Regions from separate parts of the Lelliottia sp. RD5 genome, predicted to be linked through region 1. Evidence: predicted binding sites of a transcription regulator. Region 1 holds the regulator's gene; each other region holds the start of a gene.
What was found. Region 1 encodes PurR, which represses purine synthesis genes. Its sites were predicted from a motif close to CANGCAAACGTTTGCNTG; they were not measured.
Positions count from the first base shown of each region.

Region 1 (4,847 bases):
GATCGGATAAATAGCGCCGTTAGCCACGGCCATCACGCAGAACGGGATTAGGATTTCAGCCAGGCCGACGTTTGGAATAAACCCGACAGCCCAGGTGCCGATAACGCTCAGCGCGTACAGCACCAACAGCCAGGGCAGCATCTGTTGACCCTGCCATTTTTGCAGCGCTGCGCGACAGCCATAGCCGCCGACAAGGAACGCGATGGTCTGCGGTACGTAGCTCAGGCCAATCACTGCAGGAGTGTAACCCATGTCGTGCAGAATAAACGGTGAGCCAGTGAGCCAGGCAAAAAAGCTCGCGGAACAGGCCGCGTAAATCAGCACATTTCCACGATAAGCGCGGGAACGCAGCAGTGACATAAAGGTGACACGTACCGCATTGTTCTCGACAGGTTTGGCTTGAGCGGGCTTAAGCGCAAACGCGGGCAACATCAGAACCAGGGTGATGATAAACAGCGTGGCAAAGATCGCCTGCCAGTCAAAATGCACCAGAATCCAGCTCCCGAGCAGCGGCGCCAGCGCCGGTGAAAGCCCCACGAGCGGCATGATGGTCGCAAAAATACGGTTAACGCGGGATGCGGGATAGTAGTCGGTGACCAGCGCCTGCCAGGTCACTGCGGCAGCACACACGCCAAACGCCTGCACAAAGCGCAGTACCAGCAGCCAGGTTGCATCACGCACCCACAGCATGCCCAGACATCCCAGCGCAAAGATGGTTAAGCCGAGAAGAAGAATAGGTTTGCGGCCATAACGGTCAGAGAGCGGTCCCCACAGCAGCTGTGCGAAGGCAAAACCGGCCAGGAACAAGCTGAGGCTGGCGCTGATTGCGGCAGCCGGTGTCTGCAAGTCTTGCTGCATCGCGGCAAACGCCGGCAAATACATGTCGGTGGCTAAAAAGCCCAGCACGCTCAAACCGCCGAGCCAGACTAAGAATCCGTTGTTGGGTTGCATTGTCATTTCCTAATGAAGGCAGGTGTACTTTGGCGCAGAGTGTAGGGAGTGCAATCTGGCTTGTGAAACGCTAATATTTGGCGGTTGCGTTCAAAAATTTTGCAGGCAAAAAATGTGGTCTGAATATTCATTAGAAGTTGTGGATGCTGTCGCCCGAAATGGTAGCTTTAGCGGAGCCGCGCAAGAACTGCATCGCGTACCATCTGCCGTCAGCTATACGGTACGGCAGATGGAGGAGTGGCTGGCAGTACCCCTGTTCGAACGCCGTCATCGGGATGTCGTTCTGACCCCGGCTGGCGTGTGGTTTTTGAAAGAAGGCCGATCTGTTATCAAAAAAATGATGATCACGCGTGAACAGTGCCAGCAGATTGCCAATGGCTGGCGCGGTCATCTTTCGATTGCGGTGGATAACATCGTTAAACCTCAACGGACGCGGCAGATGGTAGTCGATTTCTATCGCCATTTCTCGGATGTGGAACTTCGCGTGTCCCAGGAAGTGTTTAATGGCGTATGGGATGCGTTATCCGACGGTAGGGTGGAGATGGCGATCGGCGCGACACAGGCCATTCCCGTCGGGGGCCGCTATGCCTTTCGGGATATGGGAACATTGAGCTGGCGCTGCGTGGTGGCAAGCGATCATCCTTTGGCCACGATGGAAGGCCCGCTGAGTGACGACGTGTTGCGCAACTGGCCGTCGCTGGTGATGGAGGACACGTCACGATCGCTGCCAAAGCGCATCACCTGGCTGCTTGATAACCAGCGGCGGGTCGTCGCGCCAGACTGGGAATCGTCGGCAACCTGTTTGTCGGCTGGATTGTGTGTGGGGATGGTGCCTGTGCATTTCGCGCGTCCACGGATTGATCGCGGAGAATGGGTGGCGCTCGAGCTTGAAAATCCGTTTCCGGTTGCGGCCTGTTGCCTGACATGGCAGCAAAACGATATGTCGCCTGCGCTGGCCTGGCTGCTGGACTATTTAGGTGATAGTGAAACGCTGAACAGAGAGTGGCTACGGGAGCCGGAATAACCGGCCCCGTAGAAACGATTAACGACGGTAATCGCGGAACGGTCCGTCAGCGACGGAGCGACGTTCAATCAGACGCGGATGGACTTCAATTGACTGAGACTCTTCACGCTTGCTGACGATACGATCCATCAGCATGTTGAACGCCGTTTCACCCAGGGAGTCTTTCGGCTGATGAATCGTCGTCAGCGCGGGAGTAAAGTAGCGAGCGTTGCGCACGTTATCATACCCGATCACGGAAATATCCTGCGGGACGCGTAAACCCAGCTCATCGGCTGCGCAAAGCGCACCCATCGCCATAATATCACCGCCGCAGAACACGGCTGTCGGACGATGTGAGTGCGAAACAATCTGCTGCATCGCGCGGTAGCCCGATTCTGGCTCAAAGTCGCCCTGTACAATCCAGTTTTCCGGGACGGTAATCAGCGCTTCTTCCATGGCTTTCATAAAGCCTGCCAGACGGCCAGCACCGGTGTTGCGCTCAAGCGGGCCGGGGATGACACCAATCTCGCGATGACCACGTTCGATCAGGTAACGGCCAGCCATGTAACCGCCTTCGAAGGCGTTATCGTTAACGGAATCGGTAAAGTCAGCGCGCGTGTCACCCCAATCCATTACCACCATTGGGATATGACGATACTCTTCGAGCATCGACAGCACGGATTCTGGATATTCGGAACACATGACCAACAGGCCATCGACGCGCTTTTGCGCCATCATCGACAGGTAAGCGCGCTGTTTTTCCTGACTGTTCCAGGCATTTCCCAGAATCAGGGTATAGCCTTTCTGGAAGCAGTTTTTCTCAACCGCTTCGATAATTTCGGCGAAATAGGCCGCTTCACTGCTGGTCGCCAGCAGACCAATTGACTTGGTGTGATTCACTTTCAAGCTGCGAGCAACAGCGCTCGGTGAGTAGTGCAATTCTTTGATTGCAGCCCAAACGGCGTTGCGCGTCTCTTCCGCCACGAAACGGGTTTTGTTAATTACATGTGATACGGTTGTAGTGGAAACGTTTGCGCGTTTCGCTACATCTTTAATTGTTGCCATTAGCTGTCACTCCAGACCATATCCTAAGCTCCTGATAAATTGAGAGGTAAACGTTTGCCTTCTCTCACCCTAATCTCGCAAATTGAATTGCGATACGCCGGGAAAACGACACAGGACGTCAGGAGGGGGTCAGTGGCCGGTACGCTTATAAATTTAGCGTGGAATTTTGTCTTATCTTGATGAAAAGGGGAAGCGCAAAAACGGTTATCAGCCTAAATCCAGGAAGATTTTTGAGGTAAACTGTGTAAAAATGAGCAAGCTCACTTTTCATGTGGGGATTAAAAGGAGAAAAATTGATGAATACCGATCTTAAGTTTTCGTTAACGACCACGATTATCGTGCTGGGTTTGATTGTTGCGGCAAGTTTTACAGCTATTCTGCACTGATTCAGGCGGGGGAGAGCCTTCTCCCTCGTTTTCTTCCTTTCATTGTTACTCTCCCGACAATAATCTTTTGCCAATTTGTTAACTTCTCATTTTTTGTGATTGCTGTCATGCTTTCGGCATGTTTTTCTGTGTCGCATAAAGGCACGGTATCCGGAGTTAATGAATGAAAATCAATTTTCCACTGCTGGCCCTTGCAATTGGCGCATTTGGGATCGGCACCACCGAGTTTTCCCCAATGGGGCTTTTACCGGTCATCGCTAAAGGGGTTGACGTTTCTATTCCTGCGGCGGGCATGCTGATCAGTGCTTATGCCATTGGCGTGATGATCGGCGCACCCCTGATGACGTTACTGCTTTCCCATCGCGCGCGTCGTAATGCGCTTATTTTTCTGATGGCCATCTTCACCCTGGGTAATGTGCTTTCGGCGCTCTCTCCGGACTACACCACCCTCCTGTTGTCGCGCATTCTGACCAGCCTCAATCACGGCGCATTCTTTGGCCTGGGGTCGGTAGTGGCCGCAAGCGTGGTACCCAAGCACAAACAGGCGAGCGCGGTCGCCACGATGTTTATGGGGCTAACGATTGCGAATATTGGCGGCGTGCCGGCGGCCACCTGGCTGGGTGAAGTCATCGGCTGGCGTATGTCTTTCCTTGCGACAGCGATGCTGGGTGTCGTGGCGATGATCGCGCTGTTCTTCTCATTGCCGAAAGGCGGAGCGGGCGAGCGTCCGGATGTGCGCAAAGAGCTGTCGGTTCTGCTCCGTCCGCAGGTGCTGTCTGCGCTGTTGACGACGGTACTGGGCGCTGGAGCGATGTTTACGCTCTATACCTATATTTCGCCCGTGCTGCACGACATTACGCATGCCACACCGTTCTTTGTAACGGCAATGCTGGTGTTGATTGGTGTGGGATTCACCCTCGGCAACTACCTGGGCGGCAAACTGGCGGACCGTTCAGTGAGCGGTACATTGAAAGGATTCTTGACGTTGCTCATCGTCATCATGGTCGCCATTCCTTGGCTGGCTCGTAACGAGTTCGGCGCTGCTATCGCCATGGTGGTATGGGGTGCTGCGACGTTTGCGGTGGTACCGCCGTTGCAGATGCGTGTCATGCGAGTGGCGCACGAAGCACCTGGGCTTTCATCTTCCGTGAATATCGGGGCGTTTAACCTGGGCAATGCGCTGGGTGCAGCGGCAGGGGGCGCGGTGATTTCCGCTGGGCTGGGATACAGTTTTGTTCCGGTTATGGGGGCGATTATTGCGGGGTTGGGTCTGCTGTTGGTGCTTTTGTCCGGGCGCCAACAACCGCAACCCGCTTGCGCAGCCGAGTGATAAAAACGCAGAAGGGTTAGCCCTTCTGCGAGTCGTTTTTACGCGGCGAAGTTCTTCGCAACAAATTCCCAGTTAACCAGCGCCCAGAAATGCTCCAGGTAGTTTGGGCGAG
Region 1 covers NZ_JBVYHQ010000001.1:793,542-798,388, reverse strand. The annotation lists gene punC (purine nucleoside transporter PunC) at 1-951, opposite strand, end outside; gene punR (DNA-binding transcriptional activator PunR) at 1,064-1,975, shown strand; gene purR (HTH-type transcriptional repressor PurR) at 1,994-3,019, opposite strand; gene cydH (cytochrome bd-I oxidase subunit CydH) at 3,316-3,405, shown strand; gene AC0LWE_RS03960 (MFS transporter) at 3,569-4,735, shown strand; gene sodB (superoxide dismutase [Fe]) at 4,774-4,847, opposite strand, start outside.

Region 2 (4,847 bases), on a different contig from region 1:
AGACAGCGGTAAGAAAGATGCTAACGGTCGTGCAATCCTGGTGAAAGAGGAAGAGGTGATTAACGTCGCTAATATCCAGTCTCGCCTGGGTAACAGCTTCCGTATTACCGGCATCAGCAACCCGAACGAAGCCCGCCAGCTCTCTCTGCTGCTGCGTGCCGGTGCGTTGATTGCGCCTATTCAGATCGTTGAAGAACGTACCATTGGTCCAACGCTGGGGATGCAGAACATCACTCAGGGCCTGGAAGCGTGTCTGGCTGGTCTGGCGGTTTCTATTATCTTCATGCTGTTCTTCTATAAGAAGTTTGGCCTGATTGCGACGACCGCGCTGATCGCAAACCTGGTATTGATCATCGGCATTATGTCCCTGCTGCCAGGGGCGACGCTGACCATGCCGGGTATTGCAGGTATCGTTCTAACCCTTGCGGTGGCGGTCGATGCTAACGTATTGATAAACGAACGTATCAAAGAAGAGTTGAGCAACGGTCGCTCGGTACAACAAGCGATCGACGAAGGCTATAAAGGCGCTTTCAGCTCTATCTTCGATGCAAACGTAACAACACTGATTAAGGTTCTTATCCTGTATGCAGTGGGGACTGGCGCAATCAAAGGCTTTGCTATTACAACCGGTATCGGTGTGGCAACGTCAATGTTTACCGCTATTGTCGGCACCCGTGCCATCGTGAACCTGCTGTATGGCGGCAAGCGCGTCAAAAAGCTGTCTATCTGAGGAGTGCGTTGTGGCACAGGAATATACTGTTGAACAATTGAACCACGGCCGTAAAGTCTGGGACTTTATGCGCTGGGACTACTGGGCTTTCGGCATTTCAGGTTTTCTGCTGATTGTCTCGATTGCCATCATTGGTGTCCGAGGTTTTAACTGGGGTCTTGATTTCACCGGTGGTACGGTGATTGAAATCACGCTGGAAAAACCCGCTGATCTGGACCAAATGCGCGAAGCGCTGCAGAAGGCGGGCTTTGAAGAGCCGCAGCTGCAGAACTTCGGTAGCAGCCGCGACATCATGGTGCGTATGCCTCCGGTTCACGATGCCAACGGCAGCCAGGAACTGGGAAGCAAGGTCGTTAACGTGATTAACGAAGCGACCAGCCAGGATGCGACCGTTAAGCGTATCGAATTCGTCGGCCCGAGTGTCGGTGCGGATCTGGCGCAAAACGGTGCCATGGCACTGCTGGTGGCGCTGATTTCCATTCTGGTGTACGTCGGTTTTCGCTTCGAGTGGCGTCTTGCTGCGGGTGTGGTTATCTCACTGGCGCACGACGTGGTCATTACAATGGGCGTGCTGTCGCTGTTCCATATTGAGGTAGACCTGACGATCGTGGCATCTCTGATGTCGGTTATCGGTTACTCTCTGAACGACAGTATCGTGGTATCGGACCGTATTCGTGAGAACTTCCGTAAGATTCGTCGCGGTACGCCGTATGAAATCTTTAACGTTTCACTGACGCAAACGCTGCACCGTACGTTGATCACATCCGGCACGACCTTGATGGTTATCTTGATGCTGTTCCTCTTCGGTGGCCCGATTCTGGAAGGCTTCTCGCTGACCATGTTGATCGGTGTCTCCATCGGTACGGCGTCCTCAATCTACGTCGCGTCCGCGCTGGCGTTGAAACTGGGTATGAAGCGTGAGCACTTGATCCAGCAGAAAGTTGAAAAGGAAGGGGCGGATCAGCCGTCTATTCTGCCGTAACGGCAACAGCATTCTGACACTGAAATCCCGGTCGCAAGGCCGGGATTTTTTTATGGAGGGTATCCAGACGGTAAGTCAATATCCTGCACTCAGGCCGGACGATGGCGCTGGATTCGAGACATAAAAAAGCCAGCATAGCTGGCTTTTTGTCTGCGAGGCGCAAGGCTGATTCAGCGAAGCGCCTTTGTCATGGGGTTAGAAGTTGTAACCTACTACCAGGTAACCACCCCAACCGGTAGAACGGACGTTTTCTTTCATCCAACTCAGGTCGGCATCGTCGTTCCACTGGCCGCCGTTGTGCCAGTAACGGGCAACGACAGAATAATGCCAGTGATCGTAGTTCAGCGCCAGGATATGGCTGGACGCGATAGAGTCGCTGGTACGCTGCTTAATACCGTTTTCAGCATAGTCGCTCTTTTCGCCCAAGTCCGAACCCCAGTCGAAGTTGGTAAAGCCGATATAGCTCAGATTACCGCCCCACAGCTGGGTGATCGGTACAAAGTATTTCACTTTGAAACGGTAGCCATCCCACTCATTTTCGTTTGCTGCATCGTAGTTCTGCCACTGGTATTTCGCATACACGTTCAGGGAAAGGCTCATCGGCAGACCGGTGTCGATGTCAGTACCCAGACCCATATACCAGGTGCTCTGGCGACCAGAAGAGTTGCGACCCATATCGTAGATATAGTTGTTCGCGATATACCACTCTTTGAATGGACCGAAGCTCAGATCTGCGCCTGTCAGCTTGTCGATAGAGAAGCGCGGTTCGATTTCCATAAACAGTGGAGAACCGTGGTTCCAGATACCTTTCGCATCGGTGTTACCACCGAAGAATACGGGCGCATCCAGGTAACCATAGAAATCAAACCAGTCTTTCTTAGCGAAAGCTTCATATTCCAGATAGGTATCGTTACGGATTTGTGGTCCAAAACGAGTGTGGTAGCTACCCACTACGTTGACGCTCTGATGCCACCAGTCGGAAACATACTCAGGTTTTGCGTTCTCTGCTGCGTTAACAGCGAAAGAAGAGGAAAGTGCCAGCGCTGCACCGGCTGCTAATAATGTTTTTTTCATAATCATGCCACTGATTGAAATTCCCTTCCGGGAGTGAAAAATGCGCGATTTGCGTTTCAAAATATTTCGTGTTTCTGCGGAGCCTATTATAGGAATCCTCGCTCACAAAAATATGTGTTGTTTCACATATCTATCATACGCGTAATCGATTGCGTTCACGTTTGCGTACTTTAAACGGCGGGGATTGTAATGGCAAACAGCAATATTGCCAATCTTTGCGGAAGGTCAGGGGGGTGGGAGCGGAACGCTTGTCACGCGTTCCGCTAAAAAGTACTACTGAACGGCAGGCTGGATATCGTGGATGCGGATGAAGCCTAATTGATCGGGTGTAATGCCGCTTAATTGCAGCGGGATATCCACATCGCTCGGCGCGAGCACGCTTGCTGGGGCGTTAATAAGCTGGTTTTTCACGTTCACTTCCTGGAAGCTTTCGGTCGTTCCCTGAATTTGCCCCCATTCCACGGTGCCGCTAAACGCAGGTAATGGGTCGTTAGATTCGCCCTGAATTCGCAATGTAGCGCTTGTGCCGTCTGCATTTGGCGCAATATTAACCAGAGACATTTTCAGCGTACCGACCTGGCTTTGCAGTCGTGCTGGGGTGTTAGCGCCTGGTAACAGATACACGCCGCTGCTGGATTTTGCATTCAGCGCATTTTGCTGGGTGATCTTGACCGTTTCCTGGTTCAGTTTCGTCATGGCGCTGTTCAGCGTGCTGACGCTTTGGTTCATTTGACGAACTTCGCTTTGCTGTGCGCAGGCGCTCAACGTGAAGAGACTTCCCAGCGCGAGTATTCTTAGGTAACGTCTTGTCATTGCGTTTATTTCCATAAAAATAACGGATTATCGTAATGGTAGTCAGTAAGATGCCGTCTGGTATAGATCCTTTATCTCAAAAAGCGCTCTTCCTTTGTTGTCAGCCCAGTTCGGGTTAAAATAGAGTTCAGTTAACCAGATAGTCAGGACACCGTATGCATTGCCCATTCTGTTCCGCCGTGGATACCAAAGTAATCGACTCTCGTCTCGTAGGGGAAGGCTCCTCTGTACGCCGTCGTCGGCAGTGTCTGGTCTGCAACGAACGTTTTACGACTTTTGAAGTGGCAGAGCTGGTGATGCCGCGCGTCGTGAAAAGTAACGACGTGCGCGAGCCATTTAACGAAGAAAAACTGCGCAAAGGGATGCTGAAAGCACTGGAAAAACGGCCAGTCAGCGCAGATGACGTTGAAATGGCGTTGAATCACATCAAATCGCATTTGCGTGGCACCGGCGAGCGTGAAGTGCCGAGCAAAATGATCGGCAATCTGGTCATGGAGCAATTGAAAAAGCTCGATAAAGTGGCCTATATCCGCTTCGCGTCTGTCTATCGCAGCTTCGAAGATATTAAAGAATTTGGCGAAGAGATCGCCCGTCTACAGGATTAAGCGCATGCAGGATGAGATTTACATGGCGCGCGCGCTGAAGCTGGCGCAGCGTGGACGTTTCACTACCCATCCCAATCCCAACGTGGGCTGCGTTATCGTTAAAGACGGCGAAATTGTCGGCGAAGGTTTCCACTATCGCGCCGGTGAGCCTCACGCCGAAGTCCACGCTTTGCGTATGGCAGGTGAGAAGGCGCGGGGTGCCACGGCCTACGTCACGCTTGAACCCTGTAGCCATCATGGGCGAACGCCGCCGTGCTGCGAGGCGCTGATTGATGCCGGCGTGTCGCGCGTCGTTGCCGCGATGCAAGATCCCAATCCTCAGGTTGCCGGACGCGGACTGTATCGCCTGCAGCAGGAAGGTATTGATGTCAGCCATGGCTTAATGATGGCTGATACCGAAGCGCTGAATAAGGGCTTCCTTAAACGCATGCGCACCGGTTTCCCCTATATTCAGTTGAAGCTCGGAGCTTCGCTTGACGGGCGAACGGCGATGGCAAACGGTGAAAGTCAGTGGATCACGTCACCGCAATCAAGGCGCGATGTGCAACGTCTGCGTGCGCAAAGCCATGCTATTCTCACCAGCAGCGAAACGGTTTTGGCCGATGATCCTGCCATGACGGTGCGCTGGGATGAACTCAATCAG
Region 2 covers NZ_JBVYHQ010000004.1:115,759-120,605, forward strand. The annotation lists gene secD (protein translocase subunit SecD) at 1-730, shown strand, start outside; gene secF (protein translocase subunit SecF) at 741-1,712, shown strand; gene AC0LWE_RS14690 (nucleoside-specific channel-forming protein Tsx) at 1,908-2,786, opposite strand; gene AC0LWE_RS14695 (SadB/YajI family lipoprotein) at 3,060-3,599, opposite strand; gene nrdR (transcriptional regulator NrdR) at 3,755-4,204, shown strand; gene ribD (bifunctional diaminohydroxyphosphoribosylaminopyrimidine deaminase/5-amino-6-(5-phosphoribosylamino)uracil reductase RibD) at 4,209-4,847, shown strand, end outside.
Region 2: a site for PurR is predicted at 2,925-2,942, ahead of AC0LWE_RS14690 (nucleoside-specific channel-forming protein Tsx). Genes of this name have one in related genera too.

Region 3 (4,847 bases), on a different contig from region 1:
CAAACGGCAACCGACGTTGCCGTTTTTTTTACCTTGTCACTGCATCCCCAGAACCCCCGGTAACCACAATGATATCGCCGGGATGTACGTCACCATCCCCAGCACCACCAGCAGCATGGCGTAAAACGGCAACATCGCGCGCATTACGGTTTCGATGCGCTGTTTACTCACTGCGCTGGCGACAAACAGCACCGAGCCAACCGGCGGCGTAATCAGTCCGATCCCCAGATTGACCATCATGATCATCCCGAAGTGCACCGGATCGATACCCAGCGAGTTGGTCACCGGCAAGAGTACTGGCGTCAAAATCAGGATCAGCGGCGCCATGTCCATCAGCGTGCCAATCAGCAGCAGCATGATGTTGAGGTACATCAGGATCACGTACTTGTTATCGGACAGCGATGTAAAGAACTCGGTGATCCGCATCGGCAGTTGCATGTAGGTCATCACCGCACCAAACGCGGCCGCAAAGCCAATCAGGATCATCACGATCGTGACCGTTTTCACCGTGCGGCACATCAGTTTCGGCAGCTCTTTCCACTTGTAGTCGCGATAGATAAACATGGTGACGAAAAACGCCCACAGACAGGCAACTGCCGCCGATTCTGTCGCGGTGAATATCCCAGACAAAATTCCGCCCAGAATGATCACCACCGTCAACAGCCCCCACAGCGCATCGAAGAAAATCTTCACCGCCTGCTTAAACGGGATTTTTTCACCTTTCGGATAGCCGCGTTTGTGCGCAAAACCGAGGCACAGAACCATCAGGCTTACACCGAGCAATAACCCTGGTAGTACGCCTGCGATAAACAGCGTGGCGATCGACACCGTGCCGCCCGCCGCCAGCGAGTAAATCACCGAGTTATGGCTGGGCGGAATCAAAATCGCCTGCACCGATCCGCTGGCCGTCACCGCGGCGGCGTACTCGCGCGGATACCCCTTTTTCTCCATTTCGGGGATCATCACGCTGCCGATTGATGCCGTATCCGCCACCGATGAACCGGAAATCGCGCCGAAAAACGTCGATGCGACGATATTGACCAGCGACAGGCCGCCACGAATAAAGCCGACAAAAATGTACGCAAAGTTCACCAGCCGTCGGGCAATGCCCCCTTCTGCCATGATCGCGCCCGCCAGGATAAAGAACGGGATCGCCAGCAGCGTGAATTTATTCACCCCGCTGGTAATCTGGATCATCAACGCTTCCAGCGGCAGGTCAATCCATAGCGCACCCGCAACCGCACTTAGCCCGACGGCGAAGGCCACCGGCATCCCCAGCGCCAGTAAAATGGCGAGGGTGAATAACAAAATAAATGCATCCATTGTTCACCCCTTAACTGTGGTTACCGATCAACACGACCGGACGGTTTTCCTGCGAGCCAAACAGCAAACGCTCAATGACAAACAGGATCATAATGGCCGAACCTACCGGCAACGGCAGATAGCTTTCACCCGACGTGAGGATGGGGAACTCTGCGACGGGCTGTTCCCACAGTTCGATACACAGCAGCAGGCTGTACCAGAAGATCAATGCGGAAATGAGCAACATCAGCAGATCCACGATCCGCGCGCACAGGTTTTTGAGCATGTCGGGCAGACGATCGGTGAGCATATTCACCGCAATATGCGACCCGGCGCGATACCCCACCGCCGCGCCGATAAAGGTGAAAGTCACCATGCAAATAATCGCGATCGGTTCCGGCCAGGATTCCCCGCGATTGAGCACATAGCGCGAGAAAATGCCGATGGGGATAACAATCGTCATGACCAGTAGCGACACGCCCGCGACGCCCATGGCGAAGAGGTACAGGCGGTCCATCCACTTCAGGTAGAGTTCGGACATACGTCCTCCACGAACACGTTAGGGTTTACTGGACGTCCGCGATGGCCTGCATCAGTTCCTTGTGCTTATCGCCGTACTGCGCGCGCACCGGTTCAGTCGCCTTGATAAACACCGCTTTGTCGATGTCGTGGAATTGCACGCCGCCCGCTTTCATTTTATCCAGCGCCTGCTGGTTGTAAGCGTCCCAGAGTTTACGCTGCTCAAATTGCGCCTCACGCGCCAGAGTTTTGATTTTCTGCTGATCGTCAGCGCTGAGTTTGTCCCATTTCACTTTGGAGTAGAGGAGCATTTCCGGCGTGATGAAGTGGCCGCTGAGGGTGTAGTTTTTAGCAACCGGCATGTAGTTATGCGCCACAAAGGTTGGCGGGTTATTTTCCGCGCCGTCAATCACCCCAGTTTGCATCCCGCTATAGACTTCGCTGACGCCCATCGCCACCGAGTTAGCCCCCATCGCTTTCAAGGTTGCCAGTGCGACCGGGCTGCCCTGCACGCGGATTTTCTTGCCCTGCAGGTCTTCTGGTTTGACGATCGGCTCTTTGGTAATCAGATTACGCGTGCCGGAGTCCATCCAGCCCAGAAACACCAGGCGCGATTTTGGGTTAGCCGTCAGTTTTTCGCCAATCTCTTTGCCGATATCACCGTCAATCACCTTGTGCATGTGGTCTTCGTCGCGGAACACGTACGGCAGAGTGAAGACCTCGATATCCGGTAAAATCGCCGCCACAGGCGCCATTGAGACGCGAATGATATCGATAGCGCCCATCTGCGCCTGTTCAATCATTTGCTTTTCATCACCCAGGACGCCGCCAGGGAAAACTTTAATCTCCAGCTTGCCATCGGTTTGTTGGTTGAGTTTTTCACCCATGTTTTGCACGGCCACCACGTTTGGGTAGCCTTCAGGATGAACATCAGCAGCTTTGATCGTTTGCGCTGCCGCCGTGGTGGCGAACAGCAGTGACGCGGTGGACAGGCACAACGAGGCCAGTAACGGCTTAAGGGTCGTTTTCATCGGGTCAACTCCAGGGTAGTGAGATAAGCGTTAAAACGTTGTTTTAGTTTTACGCTTAAAAATTAGACTACGTCCTGGAAAGCGGGGGTGAAGCAACTCACAAAAGCGATAAATTTTGAAACGATGGTTTGAAATCGTAGATTCGATCACGCGCCTTTGCGTAAAAGATAGCGATACGGCAGCGCGTCGGTCTCTTTCGCGATCAGCTCATGTTCCATAAAAGTACAAAAACCGGGGATGTCTCGCGTGGTCGCCGGATCGTCAGCGATAATCAGCAGCGTTTCGCCGGTTTGCATCGTGCGCACGGTTTTACGCACCATCATAACAGGCTCCGGGCAGCGAAGGCCCTGGGCATCAAGAGTGTGGTCTGGAGTGGAAAACAGGTCGGTCATCATCGTCTCAATCATCTAAAAACGGCTGTAGTTTACGCCGCGTTTTGGGCAAAGCAAACCAGGTTAACGATTGCGTGATAATTAGCCATTGCAATGTGTTGTCAAAGCAGTATTATGCGGCCGGTTCAGAATCTGGGCCATCAGGCGTTGTTGTTGAAGCCTAAGGTGTCAGATTCAAATTGGGTTCCCTCACCCCAAACATTAATCAAAAAGGTCACAATATGACGCAGTTCTCTCAATCGCAGCGCGTAAAAGCGTTGTTCTGGCTATCGCTTTTTCATCTGCTGGTGATTACCTCCAGCAACTATCTGGTGCAGCTCCCGATCGCCATTTTTGGTTTTCATACCACCTGGGGCGCATTCAGTTTCCCGTTTATTTTTCTCGCGACTGATTTAACCGTGCGCATTTTTGGCGCGCCGCTGGCACGACGCATTATTTTTGCGGTGATGCTGCCTGCACTGTTCGTGTCGTATGGGATTTCATCACTTTTTTATATGGGAAGCTGGCAAGGTTTCGAGGCGCTGCTGCACTTCAACCTGTTCGTCGCCCGTATCGCCGCCGCAAGCTTTATGGCCTATGCGCTGGGACAGATTCTTGACGTCCATGTGTTTAACCGTCTGCGTCAAAACCATCGCTGGTGGATGGCACCGACCGCCTCAACGCTGTTCGGTAACGTGAGCGACACGCTGGCCTTCTTCTTTATTGCCTTCTGGCGCAGCCCGGATGCATTTATGGCCGAGCACTGGATGGAAATCGCGCTGGTCGATTACTGCTTCAAGGTGCTTATTAGCATCGTGTTCTTCCTGCCGATGTACGGCGTATTGTTAAATATGCTGCTGAAAAGGCTGGCAGATAAATCTGAAATCACCGCATTGCAGGCTGGTTAAACGTTCGCTTTATCAGTTGTGATAAGATGGATGAATGAGCCGTTATGGCCGTTTATCGAAAGGAAGAAGTCAATGCGCAATCTGGTTAAGTATGTCGGGATTGGCCTGCTGGTCGTGGGTCTTGCGGCCTGTGATAACAGCGACACCAAAACACCTGTTCAGGGCGCGGCCGCAGAAAGTAATGCGACCGGCCAGGCGGTCGAGCTGATGGATGGCAAACTCAGTTTCGCCTTGCCAGCGGATATGACCGATCAGAGCGGTAAGCTGGGGACGCAGGCGAATAATATGCACGTCTATTCCGATGCAACCGGACAGAAAGCCGTGATTGTGATTGTGGGCGACGACTCCAACGAAGATCTGGCCGTGCTGGCGAAGCGTCTGGAAGACCAGCAGCGTAGCCGCGACCCGCAGCTCCAGGTCGTGACCAACAAGTCTATCGACTTGAAAGGCCACACGTTGCAACAGCTGGACAGCATCATCTCCGCGAAGGGTCAGACCGCTTACTCTTCCGTGGTGCTCGGTAAAGTAGATGGCAAACTGCTGACCCTGCAGATCACGCTGCCAGCGGAAGATCAGCAGAAAGCACAAACCACGGCTGAAAACATCATCAATACCATCGTCATCAAGTAATTTTTGATGAGGATTCAACGGCCTCCGGCGTTTGCGTCGGGGGCCGTTTTTTTAAGCGCCACGTCAGCAGTAATGCCACACCCACC
Region 3 covers NZ_JBVYHQ010000008.1:86,975-91,821, reverse strand. The annotation lists gene AC0LWE_RS19885 (TRAP transporter large permease) at 37-1,323, opposite strand; gene AC0LWE_RS19880 (TRAP transporter small permease) at 1,334-1,843, opposite strand; gene AC0LWE_RS19875 (TRAP transporter substrate-binding protein) at 1,869-2,852, opposite strand; gene tusA (sulfurtransferase TusA) at 2,999-3,244, opposite strand; gene AC0LWE_RS19865 (7-cyano-7-deazaguanine/7-aminomethyl-7-deazaguanine transporter) at 3,466-4,131, shown strand; gene AC0LWE_RS19860 (DcrB family lipoprotein) at 4,204-4,761, shown strand; gene AC0LWE_RS19855 (MFS transporter) at 4,754-4,847, opposite strand, start outside.
Region 3: a site for PurR is predicted at 3,304-3,321, ahead of tusA (sulfurtransferase TusA). Genes of this name have one in related genera too.